4 regions of the Ewingella sp. S1.OA.A_B6 genome follow, and region 4 is predicted to be linked to each of the others. Evidence: predicted binding sites of a transcription regulator. Region 4 holds the regulator's gene; each other region holds the start of a gene.

Region 1 (3,050 bases), on a different contig from region 4:
CATCGCTGATCAGTTTCAGCTCGTCGCGCAGCCACTGAATTGACGCACCCCCGACGAATACCGCACCTTCCAGCGCATAGTTTACTTCGCCTCGCGGACCGCAGGCAATGGTAGTCAGCAGACCGTTTTTAGACATTACGGCTTCTGTGCCGGTGTTCATCAGCAGGAAGCATCCGGTGCCGTAGGTATTTTTCGCCATACCCGGTTGAACACACAGCTGGCCATAGAGCGCGGCCTGCTGATCGCCGGCAATACCCGCGATAGGAATACGCGTGCCACCTTTACCACCGATGTTAGTCTGGCCATATATCTCAGAAGAAGAACGGACCTCCGGCAGCATGGCGCGCGGGATATCCAGTACTTCCAGCATACGTTCGTCCCACTCCAGACTGTGAATGTTGAACATCATGGTACGCGAGGCGTTGGTGTAATCTGTAACGTGAACGCGTCCCTGGGTCATTTTCCATACCAGCCAAGTATCAACAGTACCAAACAGCAGCTCGCCGCGTTCTGCGCGCTCACGAGAGCCTTCAACGTGGTCGAGGATCCACTTCAGTTTGGTGCCGGAAAAATACGGATCAACCACCAGGCCGGTGTTGTTACGGATGTACTCTTCCATCCCGTCTTTCTTCAGCTTTTCACATATATCAGCTGTGCGACGGCATTGCCAGACGATGGCATTATAAATCGGTTTGCCGGACTCTTTTTCCCACACGATGGTGGTTTCACGCTGGTTGGTAATACCAATACCGGCGATCTGGTCTGAGTTGATGTCGGCTTTCGCCAGTACTTCAACCAATACGGAACTTTGCGAAGCCCAGATTTCCATCGGGTCATGTTCTACCCAACCGGATTTTGGATATATTTGCGCGAATTCACGCTGTGACACACTGATAATATTGGCATCGTGGTCCAGGACCACTGCGCGGGAACTGGTGGTACCTTGGTCCAGCGCGACGATATATTTTTTTTCGTGAGTCGTATCTGCTGACATAATAATATTCCTACGAATTAGAGTGCTGTGGAACGGTTTAGCCGATCAGGCTTTGCGTTGTTTGGCTGACTGCTGGGCGGCCGCCTCTGCTGCTGCTTCTTCTGCGTCGTGAATTTCATACGGTAGATGGCGACCGATCAGCGCTTTATAACCGAAGGCGCCAAGGCATGCCCCAATCAGCGGACCAAAGATAGGCACCAAGAAGTAAGGGATATCGCGGGCGCCGGTGAAGGCGACTTTACCCCAGCCGGCGAAGTAGGCAAATACCTTCGGACCGAAGTCACGTGCCGGGTTCAGTGCAAAGCCGGTTAACGGGCCCATTGACGCACCGATAACCGCGATCAAAATACCGATAAGAAGAGGTGCCAGCGGGCCACGTGGAATACCGTTGCCGTCATCTGTCAGGCCGAGAATTAAGGCCATCAGAATCGCAGTGATCACCGTTTCAACTAAGAATGCCTGGAAAACACTTATATGCGGATTTGGATAAGTTGAGAAAACCCCGGCCAGATCTAAGCTTTCTACGCTACCGCGTACCATGTGGTGAGTTTGTTCAAAATCGTAGAAAAGATTGTAGTAAAGGCCGTAAACCAGTGCTGCGGCGCAAAAGGCCCCGGCAACCTGCGCGAGAATGTATGGCAGAACTTTGCGTCCTTCAAAGTGTGCGAACAGACAAAGCGCGACGGTAACTGCTGGATTAAGGTGAGCGCCAGAAATCGCTGCAGTTAGGTAAATGGCCATCGCCACACCCAACCCCCAGATGATACTGATTTCCCACTGACCAAAAACTGCCCCGGCAAGCTTCAGCGCGGCAACGCAGCCTGCACCGAAAAAGATAATAAGCCCGGTGCCCAGAAACTCAGCGATGCACTGACCTTTTAATGTGGAACTCATGGTTTGGCTCATAGTCGGATCCTATAAAGGATGATGTTAAGGGTTAGTTATATTTTTTCTTACTAGAAGTATTGGAACGTAATCGGAATAAGACGTTCATCATCAAATGAGAACGTAATGTGAATTTATCGTTAACGAGCATAAACGAGAAATAGCGAAATCAAATTTTGCGTGTTGTGTCATAAAAATGAGCGATTTCGAGTGTGTTGTGCATTCACTCTCTCCTGGAAAGCGGTCTTGAGTCCGGTTTATTCCTCATTATTTGATTCTCGCTCTGCCGGCGTTCTATTCGTCGCATCTGGGCAACGTTATGCGAAATTAGCCTGCGATTCTCGCGACAACTCGTGCTTTTTAAGCATTTGCTGATAGTTTTGACGATAAAATTGCAACAGACTGCGTTTAGGTTAGGTATGTTGCTAGACACGGCAAGACTGGCTACATACAATCGTGTTTCAAGACATCGACGGGTTTTACGGCATTTTCTTCAGGAAATATCAGGAAAATCTGCGCGGTGCGAGAATTTTTGAGCCGTATCCGGATGATGCGGCAGAACTTACAAGATGTGCGCCTTGCGAACATAAGGGGACCGAAGAATGTCATTTGAAGTATTTGAGAAATTAGAAGCAAAAGTTCAGCAAGCGATTGATACCATTACCTTGCTGCAGATGGAAATTGAAGAGCTGAAAGAGCAGAACAACACGCTTTCTCAGGAAGTTCAGCATGCCAGCGGTAATCATGAGTCTTTGGTACGTGAAAATGCACAGCTGAAAGATGAACAACACGTATGGCAGGATCGTCTGCGTGCGCTGTTGGGTAAAATGGAAGAAGTCTGAATCCCGACTTTGGCCCATTAAAAAAGGACGCCGCGGCGTCCTTTTTTAATGGGCTGTCCCAGCCACAAGAGATGATTTACTCAATATCGAGCGGGTCTTCAGACAAAATGATGCCGGTGTTATCAGCATATAAGTGGTCACCGGTGAAGAAAGTCACGCTACCGAAATTTACGCGGATGTCACTTTCGCCAATACCTTCACTGGCGGCACCCGCAGGGATCGCAGCCATTGCCTGAATGCCGATATCAAGGTCTTGCAAGTCATCCACCTGACGGACAGCACCATAAATCAGGATGCCTTCCCACTGGTTTTCCAGCGCCAGTGCAGCC
Region 2 (3,050 bases), on a different contig from region 4:
GATGATGTTCATAGCGGTCGCGGTATTGTTTCATCCGCGGTGGCAGATGGTTGGGCAGGGCCTTGCTGATACACTGCATCACCCGGTCGCTAAAGTTTTTGGGCAGGAACGGCACTTTGCTGACGTGGGCATCAAACTTACCTTTGGCGCTGAACATGTCCGGCATTTTGTCGGTGCCGAGTTTATCGATCATCATGAACGTGTCTTTGCCATAGACTTCGGCGATGTCGAAAATGTCGCGGTGCATGTATTCGCCAGCGACGGGCAGGTTTTTGAAATCACGCAGGATCTGCCGGCGCAATTCGGTCAACACGGCGGTACTGTTGGTACCGATATAAAATACTTGCTGCTGGCTCTCGGCCGGGAAGGTATCGAGGCGCACGGCGAATACGGCCAGTTTGCCCGCACAACCGGAGGCTTCGAACAGGCGGCGCTGGTCGGCATTAAAACGCGATGGCGTATCCGCTTCGACATCACGTACCCGTTCTGCGTAGTCATGGTCAGAGGCCCTACGCTGGTCGTGGCTGATCTCTTCTGCTGTGAAATTACCCTGTTCCAACCGCGTCAGTATCTGTTCCGGTGTATCACCCAGGGCGATCCCCAGATGGTTAATCAGCTGTAGCTCACCCTGAGCGTCGATTTGCGCATACAGCGCCATCTCGGTATAAGCCGGGCCGCGTTTCACCAACGAACCGCCGGAGTTATTACAAATTCCGCCGACCACCGAGGCACCGATACACGAAGAACCGATCACCGAATGGGGTTCGCGGCCATAGGGTTTGAGGATTTTCTCCAGTTTATATAGGGTGCTGCCAGGGAAACCAATCACCTGATTGCCGCCGTCGAGCAGTTCAATATGGTCGAGCTTCAGGGTGCTGAAAATCACAATGTCACGGTCATAGTCGTCACCGCTGGGTGTGGAACCCTCGGTAAGGCCAGTATTAGCGGCTTGCATGATGACAATTTTGTCGGCGTCGACGCAGGCTTTCAGCAGTTGCCATTGTTGCAACAGGGTCTGCGGGAACACGACAGCCAGCGCTTTACCGCCGCCCGAGCGAAAGCCTTTACGGTAACGTTCCGTATTACTGTCGCCTGTTAAGACGTGACGGCTACCGGCAATCTCTTTCAGACGCGAAATCAGCCCCTGATTGTCCTGATGAATGCTCATTTCTTCTCCTTCCGTTTTTCGCTTGAGCGCAATTGGCACCAGAAATAATCATAGACTTAAATGCTGTCAGGGGAAGTTTAACGTCACCGGAAGGCCATTAAAGCATCATCAATGTGTCATAAAACTCGCGCTTAATGACTACCATAATCTGTAAGCAACCGAGAGACAGCATCATGGCGCAAGCTCAACTTAAGCTGGCACAGGCTGAATATCCTCAGGCCCGGCCACAGCAGCAGAACAAAGTGCTCGACGTAAAAGGGTTGGTGAAATCCTATAAATCCGGTCAGCGCGTACTTGACGACATCAGCTTTGACCTGCATGCCGGCGAGTTTGTTGCCGTGATTGGCCGCTCTGGCGCAGGAAAATCGACGTTGCTGCACGTGCTCAACGGCACTATTCCCTTGTCAGAGGGCAGCGTGGTTTGCCGCTATGAAAACGGCGAGCAGCAACAACTGGCCGGTCTGACCGGTAAGGCTCTGCGCCGCTGGCGCGCGGGTTGCGGCATGATTTTCCAGGACTTCTGCCTGGTTCCGCGTCTTGACGTGTTGACCAATGTGTTGCTTGGCCGCCTGAGCCAAACCTCGACGTTAAAATCCTTTTTTAACCAGTTTGACGACGAAGACCGCGCTCGTGCGATCTCGCTGCTCGAATGGTTGCATATGCTGCCGCATGCGCTTCAGCGTGCTGAGAATCTCTCCGGCGGCCAGATGCAGCGTGTAGCGATTTGCCGCGCATTGATGCAGAACCCGAAAATACTGCTGGCCGATGAACCGGTGGCCTCGCTGGACCCGAAAAATACCTTACGTATTATGAATGCGCTTAAAAAAGTCAGTGAAGAAAATATCGCCGTGATGGTGAATTTACATTCAGTTGAACTGGTTAAAGACTTTTGTACGCGGGTGATTGGTATTGCCAAAGGGCAGATAATATTTGACGGTCACCCTGACCAATTAAATGATGACATTCTTCATCAGTTATATGGGGAGGATGGCGAAGCACAATAAATAAACAGTGAAACATGTTTTTTTACGATTTTTTATTTTTATTTATCTCAACTTTATCTCCTTCTACACAAGGTCATATATTAAATGAAGAACTTATTACGTCTGGCGGTATTGGTGGCAGGTTCATTGACCGCGATGCACACAATGGCAGAAGATGCACCCAAGGAACTTAATTTGGGTATTTTGGGTGGGCAGAATGCTACTCAACAAATCGGCGATAATCAGTGCGTAAAAGATTTCTTCGATAAAGAATTAAATGTCGATACCAAACTGCGTAACTCCTCTGATTACTCCGGCGTTATTCAGGGCTTAATCGGTGGGAAGTTGGACATGGTATTAAGCATGTCACCGTCCGCATTCGCCTCGGTTTATATTAATAATCCGAAAGCCGTGGATATCGTCGGCATCACAATTGATGACACCGACCAGTCTCGTGGTTACCACTCTGTGGTGGTGGTGAAAACCGAAAGTCCGTACAAAAAGTTGTCTGACCTGAAAGGCAAGGCATTTGGTTTTGCTGATCCTGACTCCACATCAGGCTATTTGATCCCGAACCAGGCCTTCAAGAAAGAGTTTGGCGGCAATACTGACAATAAATACAACAATTTCTTCTCCAGCGTGACCTTCTCCGGCGGCCATGAGCAGGACATTCTCGGTGTGCTGAATGGCCAGTTTGACGGTGCAGTGACCTGGACTTCCATGATTGGTGATCGCGCAACAGGATATACCTCCGGTGCTTTCAACCGCATGATCCGTATGGATCAACCTGATCTGATGAAGAAAATTCGTATTATTTGGGAATCGCCGTTAATTCCAAATGGTCCGATTTTAGTTCGCAGTGATTTACCACCAGAATTCAAAACCAAGTTGGTCGCCGC
Region 3 (3,050 bases), on a different contig from region 4:
ACCAGCCGTTTTGGCAACTGCATTGCCAGGGTATTTTTCAGGCTTTGGTTAGGATGTTCTTGTCGTTGTGAATCAAGAAACCCTGCCAGGTCTACATCAGGAAGTAAGTTAACGCTCACAAACTCGCCAGGCTGCCAATAGCTCGACAGTTGCAAAACAGCCGGGCCGGACATACCGCGGTGGGTAAACAAGATGCTTTCACGGAACACCGTGCCATCTTCGGCGGTCAGTACCGAAGGAACCGATACACCGGACAGTGTCTGAATATGGTCGAGTAGCGGTTTATGCAGCGTAAAAGGCACCAGCCCGGCGCGGGTAGGCAGGACTTTCAGCCCAAATTGCTCAGCCAGGCGGTATCCCCAGGGTGAAGCGCCAAGAGCCGGCATTGATAATCCGCCGCTCGCAACTACAAGTGAGTGAGTACTTACAGTTGAGCCATTAACCTTGATTTCAAAGCCACTTTGGGTTTTCTCTACCTCGGTGATCTCACTACGCAGACGCACATCTACATTACCTTGCGCACATTCGCTTTCCAGCATGGCTACGATTTGCTGCGCCGAATCGTCACAGAACAATTGACCCAGGGTTTTTTCATGCCACGCAATACCATGACGGTTGACCATATCAATGAAATCCCACTGGGTATAACGTGCCAGTGCCGATTTACAGAAATGCGGATTTTGAGAAAGATAAGCCGCCGGTTCGGTATAGAGGTTGGTGAAGTTGCAACGGCCACCGCCGGACATCAGGATCTTACGGCCAATTTTTTTGCCGTTATCCAGCAGCATCACCCGGCGGCCAGCCTGCCCGGTCAGAGCCGCGCAAAACATACCAGCCGCGCCAGCGCCAACGACAACTACATCTACCTGCTCCACATCGGCCTCACTTTTCTTTGAATCTTCAGCTACGTTTATATAAATGGCGTGCCTGGCCTATCGCCGTAAACGCGCTATGGGCGGCGATTGTAAGGTGCGCGGGAGCTCGAAACCAGCCAGTCTGCGCAAACATAGCTATAGTAAGCAAATGTTACATCACATTAAGCAAGTAACATTTTGATTTTAAAGTAATTAGTATTGAATAAGAAAAAGCATTAACTGTTTCTAGTCAAAAAAATGTCATATTTTCCTTTTACCACCCCCCTGTTCTCGCAGATAATGCGCGGCGTTCATGACCACAAACTGGCGTAACAAATATGCTGCATTTATTTGCTGGATTGGATTTCCATACCGGCTCGTTATTGATTCTCGCGTTACTGTTTGTGCTGTTCTACGAAGCTATCAATGGCTTTCATGACACGGCTAACGCAGTAGCTACTGTCATCTATACCCGTGCAATGCGCTCGCAGCTTGCGGTCGTCATGGCAGGGGTATTTAACTTCCTTGGCGTTATGCTCGGTGGTTTGAGCGTGGCTTATGCCATTGTTCATTTACTGCCAACGGATTTATTACTCAATGTCGGTTCCACTCACGGTTTGGCCATGGTGTTCTCCATGCTGCTGGCTGCCATCATCTGGAATCTCGGCACCTGGTATTTTGGCCTGCCGGCCTCCAGTTCTCACACACTCATCGGCGCCATTATCGGTGTTGGTCTGACCAATGCATTGGTTACCCACAGCTCAGTGGTCGATGCGTTAAACATTCCGAAGATGATTGGTATTTTCGCGTCATTAATCATTTCTCCGCTGGTCGGAATGATAATGGCTGGTGCCATGATTTTCGTGCTGCGCCGCTACTGGAGTGGCACCAAAAAGCACGCACGAATTCACCTGACGCCAGCCGAACGAGAAAAGAAAGACGGTAAGAAGAAGCCACCATTCTGGACGCGTATCGGCCTGATTCTGTCCGCCATTGGTGTCAGCTTCTCGCACGGCGCTAACGACGGCCAGAAAGGTATCGGCTTGATTATGCTAGTGCTGATTGGTGTGGCTCCTGCAGGCTTCGTGCTGAACATGAGCGCCACCGGTTACGACATTACCCGTACCCGCGACGCCGTGACGAATCTGCAGCAGTTCTATCAGCAACATGGTAATGCCTTACCGCACGTGGTAGCGCTGACCCCCATCGTACCCACTCCGGATGAAGCAGCGGCAGACGCGGCAGATACTCAGAAAGAGAAAGTGTTCCATTGCGACAGCTCTCACGCGATGGATGCGATTGAACGCACTCAAACGCTGCTGGCTAATCTGCAATCTTACAGCGACCTGTCGCCAGAGCAGCGCAGCCATATGCGTCGCCTGCTGATGTGTGTAGCGGATACCGCAGACAAAGTAGCCAAGCTGGATGAAACCACGGCAGAAGAGAAACGCTTCCTGGGCAAGCTGAAAGGCGACATTCTGCAAACAGTAGAATATGCCCCCATCTGGATCATCATCGCTGTCGCCCTGGCGTTGGCGCTGGGTACCATGATTGGCTGGCGACGCGTTGCGACCACTATCGGTGAGAAAATTGGTAAGAAAGGGATGACTTACGCACAGGGCCTGTCGGCGCAGCTAACCGCCGCCGTGTCGATTGGTGTCGCCAGTTATACCGGAATGCCCGTTTCCACAACCCACGTGCTCTCTTCTGCTGTTGCTGGCACCATGCTGGTTGACGGCGGTGGCGTACAGAGTAAAACCGTGAAAAGCATCGCTATGGCATGGATCTTAACCCTGCCGGTATCGATTGTACTTTCCGGCTTGCTGTACTGGATTGCGCTGAAATTGATTTAAATTTAGTCAGTTGAAATAAAAAAGGCGGCTTAGTGTTAAGCCGCCTTTCTCTTTTTTCGAAGTCTCAAAAAATCCTCCATGAGCAGATCATTAATACCAAATCAGCATTGCCATCATGCTGATGAGTATGAACCCTGCCAGGGCCGAAGTCAGAACAAACTGGCCGCGCACCCGTTCACAACGACGGATGAACTCTGGATCGTGATGATCGTTATAGCGCTGTGAGTAGATATACCGAACCAATCTGATCTGCTTAACCGGTTGCCCGTGGGCAGTGAAAAAACCGCCGCCATCGACATACTGATACAGTAAAGGATCGCATCCGCGTAACACCACCAGCAAT
Region 4 (3,050 bases):
CGCTGACGCTCAGTTCGCTGAGGGTTTCTTTTTCCTGCTGTTCGATGCTGTTAATCCGCTGCTCTTTGCTGCGTCGCAGCAGCACCACTTCCACCGGAAGTTCCGCGGTCAGTGCCTGAATGCGTCTTTGAATGTCACTGAGATAATCCTGAGTGGCGACTTCAATATCGAGCCATACCGGCTTGCCGGTATCGGCACCGGCAAACTGTTTTAACTGCTGTTCGATGTCAGCCAGCGGCCCCTTAATCATCTTCATCGGCTGAAATTGCGGAATTTCCAGAGTGTCGACGGAATTGAGCGTTGCGCCATCGAAATCAAGTAAGTAGACGCTTTTTACTTTGCTCAGTTCGTCAAAGCTCAGTGCAATCGGTGAGCCGCTGTAACGGATGTGTTCGGTTTTTGCCACGCACTGGGCGCGGTGAATATGACCCAGCGCCACGTAATCAACCGGCGGAAAAGCCTGCGCGGGGAAGGCGTCGAGCGTGCCGATATAGATGTCACGTACTGAATCTGAGGTGCTGACACCGACGGTAGTTAGATGGCCGGTAGCGATGATCGGCACCGGCACGCCGAGGCGTTTACGCTCGGCCAGCGCAGCCTGATACAGTGCATCGTAGTGCGCGGCAATGGCTTCCTGTAAGGCCAGCTGTTTATCGCTGCCGGACTGCCCGGCCTGACTGGCGATGAGGTCACGCGGGCGCAAAAATGGAATGGCGCACAGCACTGCGCCGGGCGTACCGTCGCGCTGATTCAGCACTAAAATTTGCTGCGATAAATCCTCGCCTACGGTGGCAATGACCCGTGTGTTGAGGCAGGAGAGCAGTTCGCGTGATTCATTGAGTGTGGCGACGGAGTCGTGATTTCCGGCCAGCACAATCAGCTGACAGCCGGTACGCTGTAACTCCACCACAAAGCGGTTATATAATTCACGGGCATAACTCGGTGGCGAACCGGTATCGAAAATGTCTCCGGCGACAATCACCGCGTCAACCTGATGATTTTCCACCTGTTCCGTCAGCCAGCGTAAAAATTCCTGATGCTCGGCGGCGCGGCTTTTAGTGAAAAAATACTGACCAAGGTGCCAGTCTGAGGTATGGATCAGGCGCATGAAACTCCCGTGGTGAAGTGTGCCGGACGTATTGCCGCAAAGTATAAACGCCAGCGGGTGCGAGTGTCCCCGTTAAATCAGGCACATTTCAGTGACATGACGTAATAATGACGGCTTAACTACACTTAGTTCGGTTGCCGGGGTTATTTCATGCTTTTTAGTCATAAAAACGTCACAAAACTGACGCATAATGCCTCCGCAATCAAACAATTGATCGCTAACCTATTGGCAGGATCTACGATGGCTAGACGTATATTAGTGGTTGAAGATGAAGCTCCGATCCGTGAAATGGTCTGCTTCGTACTGGAACAGAATGGCTATCAGGCCATTGAAGCGGAAGATTTCGACTCGGCGATCGCCCGGTTGATTGAACCTTTTCCCGAGCTTATCTTGCTCGACTGGATGCTACCGGGCGGTTCCGGCATTCAATTTATCAAGCATCTCAAGCGCGAAGCTTTAACGCGTGAAATTCCTGTCATGATGTTAACGGCGCGCGGCGAAGAAGAAGACCGGGTGCGTGGGCTGGAAGTGGGTGCTGACGATTACATAACCAAACCCTTCTCACCGAAAGAGCTGGTCGCGCGCATTAAAGCCGTGATGCGCCGCATTTCTCCGATGGCAGTGGAAGACGTCATCGACATGCAGGGCCTGATCCTTGACCCGTCCTCACACCGCGTGATGGCTAACGAACAGGCGCTCGACATGGGGCCAACAGAATTTAAATTACTGCACTTTTTTATGACGCATTCAGAACGCGTTTACAGCCGCGAACAGTTGCTCAATAACGTTTGGGGCACTAACGTGTATGTAGAAGACCGCACGGTGGACGTCCATATTCGTCGGCTGCGCAAAGCGTTGGAAAGCAGCGGGCACGACCGGATGATTCAAACCGTGCGCGGAACCGGTTACCGTTTCTCAACGCGCTACTGATACCCGTCATACTTCAAGTTGCAGATGCGTTGGCTGCGCTCAGTCACCCGAATCACTTACTTAAGTAAGCTCATCGGGATTTCTTTATTTGCCTCCTTTCTGCAACTCGAATTATTTGGGGTATCTAGCATACTGGTTTGACTTAGTTATAGCGGAGAATCTGTGTGTTAGAACGTCTGTCCTGGAATCGACTGGCCGGTGAACTGTTTCTGTTCTGCTTGCCAGCATTGATCATCGGTATATTCTTCGGCCATTTCGGATGGCTGCTTTTTGCATCGGTTTTGGCGGCGCTGGGTTGGAATTACTATAACCAGCTTAAACTCTCTCACTGGCTTTGGCTCGATCGCAGCATTACCCCGCCCAATGGACGCTGGAGCTGGGAGCCGCTGTTTTATGGCCTCAACCAGATGCAAATGCGCAACCGGCGTCGGCGGCGCGAACTTGGGCAACTGATTAAGCGTTTTCGCAGTGGTGCAGAATCCCTGCCTGATGCGGTCGTATTGGCAACCGAAGAGGGCAATATTTTCTGGTGTAATGGTCTGGCGCAGGAGCTGCTCGGCTTTCGCTGGCCGGAAGATAACGGTCAGCATATTTTCAACCTGCTGCGTTATCCTGAATTCCGCGCCTGGGTGCAGGCCCGCGAATTTGACCGTGCACTGAATCTGCAGCTCAATAATGATCACTACGTTGAATTTCGCGTCATGCCCTATTCTGAAGGACAGTTGCTGATGGTAGCGCGCGATGTGACCCAGATGCGTCAGCTCGAAGGCGCCCGACGTAACTTCTTCGCCAACGTTAGCCATGAACTGCGCACGCCGTTGACGGTGTTGCAGGGCTATCTCGAGATGATGGAAGACGCCAAACTTGAAGAGCCTTTCCGCACCAAAGCGCTGGATACCATGCAGGAACAGACCCGCCGCATGGACGGGCTGGTGAAGCAACTGCTGACGTTGTCACGTATTGAGGCCGCGACTAACATCGATCTTAATGAGCGGGTTGATATGCCGCTGAT

Evidence for each region. The regulator PhoB, encoded in region 4, activates phosphate uptake and scavenging genes when phosphate is short. The targets are predictions, from matches to a motif close to CTGTCATAAAACTGNCNNAT.
Region 1: ACMV8I_RS17920 (MIP/aquaporin family protein) is a predicted target of PhoB. The motif match lies at 2,065-2,084, and genes of this name have one in related genera.
Region 2: phnC (phosphonate ABC transporter ATP-binding protein) is a predicted target of PhoB. The motif match lies at 1,282-1,301, and genes of this name have one in related genera.
Region 3: pitA (inorganic phosphate transporter PitA) is a predicted target of PhoB. The motif match lies at 1,102-1,121, and genes of this name have one in related genera.

What each region holds. Positions count from the first base shown of each region.
Region 1 covers NZ_JBLJFK010000012.1:84,378-87,427, forward strand. The annotation lists gene glpK (glycerol kinase GlpK) at 1-994, opposite strand, end outside; gene ACMV8I_RS17920 (MIP/aquaporin family protein) at 1,040-1,900, opposite strand; gene zapB (septal ring assembly protein ZapB) at 2,482-2,721, shown strand; gene rraA (ribonuclease E activity regulator RraA) at 2,798-3,050, opposite strand, start outside.
Region 2 covers NZ_JBLJFK010000001.1:206,554-209,603, forward strand. The annotation lists gene dld (D-lactate dehydrogenase) at 1-1,168, opposite strand, end outside; gene phnC (phosphonate ABC transporter ATP-binding protein) at 1,342-2,172, shown strand; gene phnD (phosphonate ABC transporter substrate-binding protein) at 2,257-3,050, shown strand, end outside.
Region 3 covers NZ_JBLJFK010000009.1:123,505-126,554, forward strand. The annotation lists gene ACMV8I_RS16210 (BaiN/RdsA family NAD(P)/FAD-dependent oxidoreductase) at 1-875, opposite strand, end outside; gene pitA (inorganic phosphate transporter PitA) at 1,193-2,707, shown strand; gene uspB (universal stress protein UspB) at 2,798-3,050, opposite strand, start outside.
Region 4 covers NZ_JBLJFK010000002.1:249,891-252,940, reverse strand. The annotation lists gene sbcD (exonuclease subunit SbcD) at 1-1,108, opposite strand, end outside; gene phoB (phosphate response regulator transcription factor PhoB) at 1,349-2,038, shown strand; gene phoR (phosphate regulon sensor histidine kinase PhoR) at 2,203-3,050, shown strand, end outside.